2 linked regions of the Acidisarcina polymorpha genome follow. The protein of the gene in region 2 binds, or shares a complex with, the protein of the main gene of each other region. Links are inferred from orthologs where the notes say so. Each region holds a gene or a part of one and is shown on either strand. Other genes may lie near its edges.

Region 1 (5,736 bases), 5.2 Mb from region 2 along the record:
CCCTCCTCCATGGCCCTCTAGAAACGGGCGGCTATCGCTTCGGCAACGCCGCTTATCTCACCGATATGAATGCCATTCCCGACTCCAGCCTTTCTCTTCTCAGGGGGGTCGAGGTGGTGGTTATCGACGCTCTCCGCGAACGTCACCATCCCAGCCATGCCAATATCGAAGAAGCCATCGCTTGGGTCGACAAGATCGGAGCGCGTCAGGCCTGGTTCACTCACATGTCGCACGAAATCCTCCACGCCGAGATCGACGCTAAATTGCCTCCGCACATACGTCTCGCCTATGACGGCCTTATCATCCCCGTTGAGCTCTGAATCATGGATATCTTTCGCGCTCTCCCCGAGATTCCGTCCAGCTTCGGCCCGACAGTGGTCAGCATCGGCAACTTCGACGGAGTTCACTGCGCCCACCAATGGCTGCTTGCGGAGATTAGCCGCCGCGCACACGAGCTATCCGCAAAATCCGTGGCCGTCACTTTCGATCCTCATCCGTCCCGTTTACTTCGGCCGATCGGCGCTCCCAAGCTGATCACGCCAATGACGGAACGTCTGGAATTGCTTCGTGCCTCTGGGATCGACGCGACCCTGGTGCTCCCTTTCAATGATGAGCTTTGCAAGATGTCCGGTCCGGATTTTGTCGCTGCCGTCCTCCGTGACGCTCTCCACGCCGCCGAAGTTCATGAGGGCGATAACTTCCGCTTCGGCTATCGCGCCCAGTCTCAGGCCGCCGACTTGATAGCGCTCGGCCACGATCAAGGCTTCCGCGTGCAGATCTTCTCCCCCCGCTACATTCGCGGCATTCAGGTCAGTAGCAGCAGGGTACGCGAAGCGATCCAGAGCGGGAACATGACGCTCGCCCGCGCCCTCCTCGGACGTCCCTTTAGCATCCATTCCACGCCGGCCTCAGGCCGCGCCATCGGCCGCCGCCTGACCGTTCCGACCATCAACCTTGCGCCCTATGACGAACTTCTTCCCGCCGACGGCGTCTACGTGACCCGGATGAAGATCGGCGAAGAGGAGTTCGATGCGGTCACCAACGCCGGCACTCGGCCCACCTTCGGCGAAGATTCCTATGCGGTTGAGAGCTATCTCTTGAACTTTCACCCAGTCAACCTGCTCCCGGAAACTCCTCTCGAGCTGACTTTTATCCATCGCCTCCGCGAAGAGCGCAAATTTCCTTCTCCGGAAGCCCTCAAACACCAGATCATGCAGGATGTCGCCAAAGCTCAACGTTATTTGCATCTGGCGGACCTGCTCCAAAACAGCACTCCACCTTCCCGTACCGGCTTCCGAGCCCGAATTTCTTCTTGAAGTCCTCTATACTCGGTCAAAAGGGAAACACAACATGCACGACGTCATTGTTGTTGGAGTACCGCTGATCACGATCCTGGGTGGAATCTTCTTCAATAATCAGGCTTTAGTCCGTGTGGAGACGCGCCTGGACGGCCGATTGGACCGTCTCGAGAACAACTTCAAGGACGTTCGCGAAGAAATTAAGGTCGTAGGTAACGAAATTCAGGATGTACGCAGTGAACTTGGGGACGTGCGCAGTGAAATGAGGGATGTGCGTAACGAAATCAGGGACGTGCGCACCGAAATTAAGGATGTGCGCGGCGACCTCGCCAACCTCCGCAGTGAAATGCATCGCGAATTCGAGCAGTTCTATCGGACCCTCGGACAGCATGATGCCCGCCTCGATAACATCGAGAAGCAGAGTTAGAGCAGAAGTATTGTTGTTGGAATGTGAAGAACCGACCTCGGCGGCCCCTTTTCCTTCAGAAAAGGCCCCCCCAAAGCTGATTTGCAGTGCCTAACGCCATCTGTGCTTCTCATGAAATAATCGCATTTCCCGCCGCGTTCGCCACATCCCATCGCACTTCCCTCCCAGACTCGAATAAACTAAGAGAAGGTTGCGTCTCGCCGGCCTTCGCGCCGCAGGCAAACTCCCAGCCGAAACACGGCCCAAGGAAGTATCACAGTGATCGGAAATGTACTGACGAAAGTCTTCGGCACCAATAATGATCGGGTGGTCAAGCGACTGCTGCCTATGGTCGAGACCATCCGCGCTCTCGAGCCGGAGTTGCAAAGGCTCTCTGATGAAGAGCTTCGCGCCAAGACTCAGGAGTTCAAGAACCGCATCCGGGCGAAAGTTGAAGGGCTGACCGATGAGGAAGATATTGTCGCCGGGGAGAAGGCCGCGCTTGACGAGCTCCTGCCGGAGGCCTTCGCAGTAGTTCGCGAGGCTGGACGACGCATCCTCAACATGCGTCACTTCGACGTGCAATTGATCGGCGGCATGGTGCTTCACCAGGGCAAGATCGCCGAAATGCGGACCGGTGAAGGCAAGACCCTGGTCGCCACGCTCTCCTGCTATTTGAACGCTCTGGCCGGACACGGCGTTCACGTCGTGACGGTCAATGACTACCTGGCAAAGCGCGACGCCGAGTGGATGGGCAAGATCTACGAGTTCCTAGGCCTCACCGTCGGTGTCATCGTCCACGACCTGGACGACAGCCAGCGCCGCGCCGCTTATGCTTCCGACATCACCTACGGGACCAACAACGAGTTCGGCTTCGACTACCTTCGCGACAACATGAAGTTCGATATCTCTGACTGCGTACAGCGCGGCCATTACTACGCGATCGTCGACGAAGTCGACTCCATCCTTATTGACGAGGCCCGCACTCCGCTCATTATCAGCGGTCCCACCGATCAAACCACTGACAACTACGTGCGGGTGAACAAAATCATTCCCGAGCTGGAACTCGGCGAAGAGATCGAGCAGGGCGAAACCAAGATATTGACCGGCGACTACGTTGTCGATGAAAAACACCGCTCCATTACGGTCAGCGATGAGGGCTGGGAGAAAGTGGAGCGGCTGCTCGGCATCGGCAACATCGCCGACGTCGAGAACTGGAGCCTCAAGCATCATGTCGAGACAGCGATTAAGGCCCACTCGCTCTACCGGCGTGACGTCCAATACGTTGTCAAAGACGGCGAAGTCATCATCGTCGACGAATTCACCGGGCGTTTGATGGCCGGTCGCCGCTGGTCCGATGGCCTCCATCAGGCAGTCGAGGCGAAGGAGGGGGTCTCCATCCGTAAGGAAGACCAGACGCTCGCCACCATTACCTTTCAAAACTATTTCAGGCTGTATAAAAAGCTGGCTGGCATGACCGGCACCGCCGAAACGGAGGCCACCGAGTTCGACAAGATCTACAAGCTCGATATCGTCGTCATTCCGACCAACAAGCCGATGCGCCGTCTCGAAAACCCCGACGTCGTCTTCCGGACAGCCAAGGAAAAGTACTTCGCGGTCGCCGATGAGATCGAGAAATTACACGAAGCCAAGCAGCCGGTGCTCGTCGGGACGACTTCGATTGAAAAATCCGAGCTGCTCTCAAGCATCCTGCAGCGCAAAGGGGTGAAGCACGTCGTGCTCAATGCAAAGTTCCACGAGCGGGAAGCAGAAATCGTCGCCCAGGCGGGACAGCACGGGAAGGTCACCATCGCCACCAATATGGCCGGCCGAGGTACCGATATTCTGCTCGGCGGCAACGCTGAATTTGTCGCTAAACGCGACCTGGTCAAGAAAGGACTTGCCCGCGCCATCAGCGTTGCTGAAGGAGCAATCAACCCGACCGCGGCAAGCGGCATGTTCCGCTTCTACTACGAGGGCCAGGAGTTTGAAACCACCCAAGAGAATTGGGATAAAACTTACGCCATCCACGCCGCTGCTTCTGCCAAAGATCACGACGCTGTGATTGAAGCCGGCGGCTTGCACATCCTCGGCACCGAACGACACGAGAGCCGCCGGATAGATAACCAGCTTCGCGGCCGTGCCGGCCGGCAAGGCGATCCCGGCTCGTCTCGTTTCTATCTCTCGCTCGAAGACGACCTAATGCGCATCTTCGCCAAGGAGTGGGTCTCAACCCTGCTCCAACGGCTTGGGATGGAAGAAGGCGTACCCATCGAGTCGAAGATGATCTCCAGCCGCATTGAGGCCGCGCAAAAGGCAGTCGAGGCCCAGAACTTCGAGTCTCGCAAGCACCTTCTTGAGTATGACGACGTTATGAACAAGCAGCGCGAAGCGGTTTATGGTCTGCGCAACTCGCTGCTTAAAGGGCTCGATCAGAAGGAACTCATCGTCGAAGATTACGTTGCGAACCTGCTCAGCATTATGCTCGACGAGTTCGCTCCGGAGAAACTTCATCCCGATCAGTGGAACCTCAACGGCATCAAGGAGCGGCTCGCTACGCAGTTTGGCCTCAATCTCGAAGCCGAAGAGATCGACATCGCCCAGATGAATCGCCATGAACTCGGCGAGACGCTCTTCGAGAAACTGAAGGAACACTATGCCGCCAAGGAACAGATCATTGGTGAGCCGGCGATGCGCTATCACGAACGTATGATCATGCTGAGCGTCCTCGATGGTCTGTGGAAAGACCATCTGTTGTCGATGGACCACCTGAAGGAAGGCATCGGACTTCGCGGCTACGCCCAGCAGGATCCGCTCGTCGCCTACAAGCGCGAGTCGTTCGATATGTTCGAATCGATGATGAACCGCTTCCAGGAAGACACTGTACGCTTCCTCTTCCTGATGCAGATCATCGGACCCGACGGCCAGCCGGTGCAGATTGGCAACCGTCCCCGCCCGGTCATCAACGTACCCGCGCCGGCTGCGAGTTCTGCTTCCCGTCCGGCGCTCGAGCCGCAGGGCGGTGCAGTCGCTGTGGCCGAGAGACCGGTAGGCGCACAGCCAGTCCAGCCAGCCCGGTCGGCTGTTTCCTCTCCAGTGCCGATCCCCACTCGCCAGCCGTCGACCACCATTGACCAGATCGAGGCCGAGTTCCAACGCAAAAAGAAGCGCGAACTCGACCAGGCAAGAATGGCCGGAACCAACGGCAACGGCTCCGAAGTAGCCCAGCGCCGGACCGGGGAAAAGGTCGGGAGGAACGATCTCTGCCCTTGCGGATCGGGAAAGAAATACAAGAAGTGCCATGGGGCGGAAGCGTAGAAAGACGGACCTTAGAGCTAAGACAGGGATTTTAACTTCTCAACCTCTAGCCGATTCAGAAAACCGCGTCCTGCTCCGTTAGCGAGTAACGTTGCGGGTGGCCTATGGCGACTGTCGTGATTAGCCCCAGAATACACAATTCAGGGCAATTTCGTTGCTGCTCACCGGTCGATGCCGTCATTCCATTAAGGCCTAGCTGCAAACGAGAGCGCTCTAGAAAGTCCAGGAGTCCCTTAGCAGCTAAGAGTTTCCGCATTTCATCAAAACTGATATTCCCGGAGCCCTCTGCCGCCCACTTCTTCAACTCGGCACGTAAATCTGCATTCTCTTTACTCAAACGCGCAATCTCATCCGCCAGCGCTCCTACATTTACGTTTTCTGGGCGCACCCAGCCCACCAGATCCTCTCGTCGAGCGAAGTCAGAGAGCTTTTCTGCGATCGCGATCTTGATGTCCTTGGTGTCTTCCCAGAACTTCACGACTCGCGTCAGAACATCAGCGCGAAATTGCTTTAGTTGTTGCGGGTTTTCCGTCTCGATGACACTCCTACCATTCGCCTTCACGCGTCCTTCTATCGCGGCTTCATTTACGACGCAGGCGAAAAGTGGCTTTCCTGACTCAAGTGCGTATTCATATTCGAGCTGCGTGTAGCTCTTTTCGGTCTTAGGTTCGACGCTCCCGTAACGGCCACCGAGAATCAATAAGTAGACATCCG
Region 2 (5,850 bases):
TGCACGGCAGCACCGATGTCACCAAGGGTCGCTCCCGGCTTCACGATCGCGATCGCACTCTCAAGCGACGCCTTGGTCACATCCAGCAGCCGCTTGACCTCTGGAGTGACATGCTCGCCGACAGCAACTGTGATTGCCGAGTCACCGTAGTATCCATCCACGACCACGCCGCAATCGATTGAAACAATGTCTCCGTCGCGCAGAACCCGGTTTTTTGACGGGATACCGTGGACGACCTCTTCATTCAGCGAAGTGCAGAGAACGCAGGGATAACCGCGATAGCCCTTAAAAGCAGCGACCGCGCCCAGTTCCTTAATCTTTGCCTCAGCTGCCTTTTCCAGATCCAGGGTGGTAGCACCGGCCCTGACCGCGCCGCGCACCGTATCCAGAACCTCACGAACCACCGCGCCGCTGCGGCGCATCTTCTCGATCTCCTGCAGCGTTTTAATCATGATCGCCATGCTCTATCGGCCCCTTAACCGCTTCACTGCGGCTAGGACTCCGGCAGTCACGGCATCTACCGGTTGATCTCCATCCAAATCAGCAAGCCGGTTCATTGCGCGGTAATGGGCAACGACCGGTTCAGTCTGCGCCTCGTAACTACGAAGACGCTCCGCGAAAACTTCTTCGGTGTCGTCTGAGCGCCGCTGCAGCGGAGTGCCGTCCAAATCGCAAAGCTCGTCAGTCTTCGGCGGCTGCAAGTAGACGTTGTAGATACTTCCGCAGGTTGGACAATTGCGCCGACCGGTAACTCGACGCACTAAATGAGTGTAATCGACTTTCAACTGAATGGCAACCACCGGCAGCGTATGGCACTCGCGCTCGAGAAAGGTATCCAGCCACGCGGCCTGCCCGATGGTGCGGGGGAAACCGTCGAGGACAAAACCTTGAACGCAGTCAGGCTCGCGGAGACGAACGGCGACCATCCGGTTCACCAGATCGTCTGAGACCAACTCGCCTCGACCCATGACCTGCTTCGCCAGCAGACCGAGTTCCGTTCCAGCGCTTACGTTGCCGCGGAGCAGGTCGCCGGTTGAGATCTGCGGAACATGCCAGGCGCTCATGATGACCTTGGCCTGGGTCCCTTTACCGACTCCAGGAGGTCCAACCAGCAGGATGGGGCCGGGAACAAAGGGTGTCCCGGACGCGGTCGCAACCGCACTTTCGGTGAGCTGCGTATCCACCTACCACGCCCGCCTTCCGCGTATCCGCCCACTTTTCGGAGAAAAGCCTTCGTAGTGCCGCATGATCAATTGCGACTCGACCTGGTTTGCTGTATCCATGGCTACGCCTACCACGATAAGCAGAGATGTACCTCCAAAATAGAAGTTCAGGTTGAGCCCGTGCGTGACCCAGGTTGGCAATCGCTCAAAGAACGGCCCGATCAACCACAGATCATTCAGGTGAATTCCGCTGATCAGGATCTGGGGGACAAGGGAGATGATGATGAGGTAAATTGCGCCGACGAGGGTGATGCGGGTCAACACGTCGTTGATGAAGTCGGAGGTGCGCTTCCCGGGACGGATGCCCGGAATGAATCCCCCGTACTTCCGCATGTTGTCAGCAATGTCGTCGGGGCGAAAGACAATCGAAATATAGAAATAGGCAAAGAAAATGATTGCGCCGATGTAGATCAGCTCATACCAGGGCTCGCCCGGATGCAGCGCATCGAATACCCTCGTGAGAAAGCCGCTGTTGCGAACAAAGCCAACGTTCGCAAAGAGCAGGGGCGCGGAGAGAACGGAGGCGGCGAAGATGACTGGCATCACGCCGCCAGAGTTGACCTTCAGCGGCAGGTGGGTCGACTGGCCACCCATCAACCGGCGGCCTACGATGCGCTTGGCGTACTGCACCGGGATGCGGCGCTCGCTACGCTCGACAAAGACAATGAAGGCCACGATCGCCACCATCGCAGCGACCAGCAAGATCAAGGCGGGCACGGTGAATGGTCCGAATGCCTGAGTACGCGCTTTCTCGACCAGATCCGCAATCCCGCGCGGTAGACCGACCACAATGCCAGCAAAGATCAGCAGGCTCATGCCGTTGCCGATGCCCCGGTCGGTGATCTGCTCGCCTAGCCACATAATGAATGCCGTGCCGGTGGTGAGAGTCAGCACTGTCATCAAAATAAAACCGGCGCCTGGATTGATGACAAATGGAACTCCGCCCGAACCGCGGTTCAGGGCAACGGCAATGGCGAAGGACTGGAAGATCGCCAGGATGACGGTGGTATAACGCGTCCACTGCGTGATTTTGCGGCGCCCGAGCTCACCTTCCTTCTGCAACTTGGCCAGGGGTTCATAGACGACCGTCAGCAACTGGAAGATGATCGACGCGGTGATGTACGGCATAATGCCGAGGGCAAAAACGGTCAGGCGGCGCAAGTTGCCGCCGCTGAACATGTCCACCAGCCCGAGTGCGCTGCCGCCCTGCTGGTTGAAGAACTGCGCCAGCACCTGCGGGTTCACCCCTGGAGTTGAAATGAAGCTGCCTAGCCGGTAAACCGCCAGCAACCCGAGGGTGAATAACACCCGTTTGCGGAGGTCGGGGATCTTAAAGATATTTGCGATTTTCTCAAACATAAATCGGCACTTCCAGCTACGATCTTGAACTTCCCCGGACCTCTTTGGCCACTAAGCAGGCGAGACTTCGATCTCACCGATCAGTACGGCTTTACCGCCGGCTTTCTCGATCTTCTCTTGCGCGGCCTTCGAAAACTTGTGCGCGTAGACGGTAATGGCGGCAGTCAATTCGCCGGTCGCCAAGACTTTGATCAGCTCACTGCGCTTTTTCAGCAGTCCATGTTGAACCAGCTTCTCGACAGTCAATTCGGGCTCGCCGAGTTCGGCGATGCGGTCAAGGTTCAGAACCGTATATTCGGTGCGGAAGATATTGGTGAATCCACGCTTAGGCAGACGGCGGTGAAGCGGCATCTGGCCGCCTTCAAAGCCCCGCATCATACGCGAACCGGAACGCGAACGCTGTCCCTTATGTCCGCGTGAAGAGGTCTTGCCCATGCCCGAACCCATACCGCGGCCCACGCGTTTCTTATTACTGTTCGCCTTCTTCGGCGCTCTTAAATTCGACAGATTTGTCGGCATTGTATTCCTCGCTCAACGCCGGCTGGCTTTTCATCCAACCGACTCGCTTGATTTTGGCGGCACTCTTCTGCCGCGAACTTGCTGGCTAGCTCACTTACTGACTGCTTACAGATAGTCCTATTCTACTATCCGGACAAGGTGCGGGATCCTTTTAACCATACCGCGCACCGAGGGGGTATCTTCGCGCTCGACGATCTGGTTCAGCCTGGTAAATCCGAGCCCCTTGACGACACTCTTGTGTTTAACCGGAGTGCAGATCATCGAACGGAAATATTGGATCTTCAGCATTGCCTTTGCTGGCGTCTCTGCCATGACTATAGCTCCTCAACTGTCTTGCCGCGCATCGCCGCCACATCGGCTTTATTGCGCAGCTGAATCAGGGCATCAAAGGTCGCCTTGATCACGTTATGCGGATTGGCGCTCCCCAGGCTCTTGGTAAGTACGTTTTGTACGCCTGCCGAGGTCATCACGGCGCGGACCGCGCCGCCCGCGATCACACCGGTACCATCGGGAGCCGGCTTCAACAGCACTTGTCCTGAACCATAGCGTCCGAGCACCTGGTGGGGAATGGTCGACTCGGTCAGGTTGACATGATGGAGGTTCTTCTTCGCCGATTCGATACCCTTGCGGATCGCCTGCGGGACCTCCTTCGCCTTGCCGGATCCATAGCCGACGACCCCTGCCGACGGATCGCCGATCACGACCAGCGCGGCGAACGACATATTTTTGCCGCCCTTGACCACCTTGGTCACACGATTGATGGCGACAACCTGGTCCTTCAGGTTATATTGCCCGGCATCCAATTTTTTCTTAAGCATTGCCATTCGCTTCCTGATTCCTTCTGGCCGGCACCCGCCGCGCCGAACCCGATAACTAAAACTCTAATCCCGACTCTCGGGCCGCATCGGCCAGCGCCTTGATTCGACCATGATATAAGTAGCCGCCCCGATCAAAGACGACCTTCTTAATGCCCTTCTCCTGCGCCCGCTCAGCGACCAGCTTGCCGACTTCCTTGGCAGCCGCGACATTGCCGCCGGTCTTGATCTTGGCCTGCACCGTCGATGCCGAAACCAGGGTTACACCCTGAGAGTCATCGATGACCTGCACATAGATATGGTTCAATGACCGATAGACGTTCAGTCGGGGACGTTCTGTCGTCCCCTCCAACTTTGCCCGGATGCGGTCGTGCACACGCTGCCGGATCGCATTTCTTTTTCTCTGCGGAATCATTCTCTTGTCTTCCTTCCTAAAAGCGGAGCCGCCCTACGGCACCGTTCGGTCTAGCCTGGTAATCCTAGACTCAGGCGCTTACTTACTTCGCACCGGTCTTGCCAACCTTCTTCTTCAGCTTTTCGTCGGCATAGCGCACGCCCTTATTCTTGTAAGGATCGGGCTTGCGCAGCGAACGCATGTCAGCCGCGACCTGGCCGACCTTCTGCCGATCTATGCCGCTTACCGTGATGCGGGTCTGCTTCGGATCGATGACGGCGGTAATGCCGGTCGGCAAAACAAACTCAATCGGATGCGAGTAGCCGAGCGTAAAGACGACGGTGTTCTTACCCTTTAACTCGACACGATAGCCAATCCCAACGATGTCGAGGTCCTTCGACCAGCCTTTGGTCACGCCTTCGATGGCGTTCGATACCAGAGCCCGGGTCAGACCGTGAATGGCCGCCTGCGAATCGTTATCCCGAGATGCCAAAACGAAACCATCTTTCGTCTCGAGCTTGATGCCCATCGGAATAGGCTGTTCGACCTTGCCCTTCGGCCCTTCTACCACAATCAGGTTTCCGTGCACGGCGTACTTGACACCGGCAGGCAACGGAATCGGCTTCTTTCCTATACGCGACATAGTTCAATCCTTCATGGCTTGCGAGTCCCGGAGGTCGTTTGCTTCAACCTCTTCGTTCCACTGCAGCCCGTGGCTATCCGCCACGTCAATCCCAAACTAAGTAACAACTGCGCCGAAGGCCGGTGCGCCTGGACGGCTAGTCCTCACCAGACTTCGCAGAGGATCTCGCCGCCTACGCGCTCGCGCCTTGCCTGCCTGCCGGTCATCACGCCACGCGGGGTGGTCATGATGCTGATTCCGAGACCACCTTGGACACGCTTAATCTCATCCCGGCCCACATAGACGCGGCATCCGGGACGCGAGACCCGGGCAAGATCGCGGATTGCTGCTTCGTTGTTCGCGCCATACTTCAGATAGACCCGAAGTACTGCCCGTCCGTCTTCCTCGGCTGCTTTGTAGTTGGCGATATAGCCCTCCTCTTTAAGGATGCGAGCTATCTCCGTCTTGAGCTTCGAGGCGGGAACATCGAGCTTCTGGTGACGGGCGCGTATCGAGTTGCGAATGCGGGTCAGAAAATCTGCTACTGGATCGGTCAAACTCATCGTCTCTCCTTCATCCCTCGTTCGCTCCGCGCTCGCTTGCACGGAGAACCAGCAGGAATGTCTTTGGCACCGCTATGGTGCAAACCGCGGCGCCTAATACAGGACCGCTGATACCACTACCAGGACGACTTGGTCACGCCTGGAATATCGCCGCGCAAGGCCAGCTGCCGGAAGCACAGGCGGCACAATCCAAATTTGCGCATATATGCGCGCGGCCGGCCGCAAAGCTTGCAGCGGTTATGCTGGCGCGATGAAAACTTGGGTTTACGAGCGTCCTTCACCCTCTTCGCTGTAGTTGACATGCTTCCTCTTAACTAAAGTTGCAGCGTTTCCGCCTAGTTCAAAATACGACGTA

The links. The genes of interacting proteins can lie anywhere in the genome.
Region 1: the proteins of secY (region 2) and secA are in contact, whole or in part, in a crystal structure (PDB 3DIN), measured with the Thermotoga maritima proteins. The link is inferred for Acidisarcina polymorpha from one-to-one orthologs. Residues at the interface, in WP_004081795.1 of Thermotoga maritima: Glu108, Gly109, Glu110, Glu111, Ala236, Glu237, Arg238, Arg239, Ile240, Thr241, Ile242, Gln243, Tyr244, Ala245, Arg246, Arg247, Val248, Thr249, Gly250, Arg251, Arg252, Val253, Tyr254, Gly256, Ala257, Ser258, Thr259, Tyr260, Leu261, Pro262; in WP_004082002.1 of Thermotoga maritima: Glu261, Ala262, Arg263, Lys300, Ala301, Arg302, Thr303, Ile304, Ile305, Leu323, Tyr324, Asp325, Pro326, Val329, Ser330, Tyr333, Ile336, Lys340, Phe345, Val349, Glu363, Phe364, Tyr374, Ser375, Gly376, Gly377, Glu393, Ile395, Thr482, Ser483.

The regions. Positions count from the first base shown.
Region 1 is NZ_CP030840.1:70,920-76,655, forward strand. What follows is about bases 1,604-5,222. They hold secA (preprotein translocase subunit SecA), read left to right. Parts: upstream 1,604-1,983; coding sequence 1,984-5,022; downstream 5,023-5,222. Other genes in these bases: ACPOL_RS00370 (hypothetical protein), read left to right, coding at 1,604-1,725; ACPOL_RS00380 (DUF4062 domain-containing protein), read right to left, coding at 5,078-5,222. Outside these bases: ACPOL_RS00360 (MBL fold metallo-hydrolase), read left to right, coding at 1-320; ACPOL_RS00365 (bifunctional riboflavin kinase/FAD synthetase), read left to right, coding at 324-1,316; more of ACPOL_RS00370, read left to right, coding at 1,351-1,603; more of ACPOL_RS00380, read right to left, coding at 5,223-5,736. UniProt on the Escherichia coli protein: Required for protein export, interacts with the SecYEG preprotein conducting channel.
Region 2 is NZ_CP030840.1:5,271,760-5,277,609, reverse strand. What follows is about bases 384-3,194. They hold secY (preprotein translocase subunit SecY), read right to left. Parts: upstream 2,583-3,194; coding sequence 1,185-2,582; downstream 384-1,184. Other genes in these bases: rplO (50S ribosomal protein L15), read right to left, coding at 2,634-3,101; ACPOL_RS22425 (adenylate kinase), read right to left, coding at 465-1,184; map (type I methionyl aminopeptidase), read right to left, coding at 384-461. In the rest of the region: more of map, read right to left, coding at 1-383; rpmD (50S ribosomal protein L30), read right to left, coding at 3,219-3,413; rpsE (30S ribosomal protein S5), read right to left, coding at 3,416-3,925; rplR (50S ribosomal protein L18), read right to left, coding at 3,975-4,331; rplF (50S ribosomal protein L6), read right to left, coding at 4,414-4,953; rpsH (30S ribosomal protein S8), read right to left, coding at 5,097-5,495; ACPOL_RS22385 (type Z 30S ribosomal protein S14), read right to left, coding at 5,612-5,797. UniProt on the Escherichia coli protein: The central subunit of the protein translocation channel SecYEG. Consists of two halves formed by TMs 1-5 and 6-10.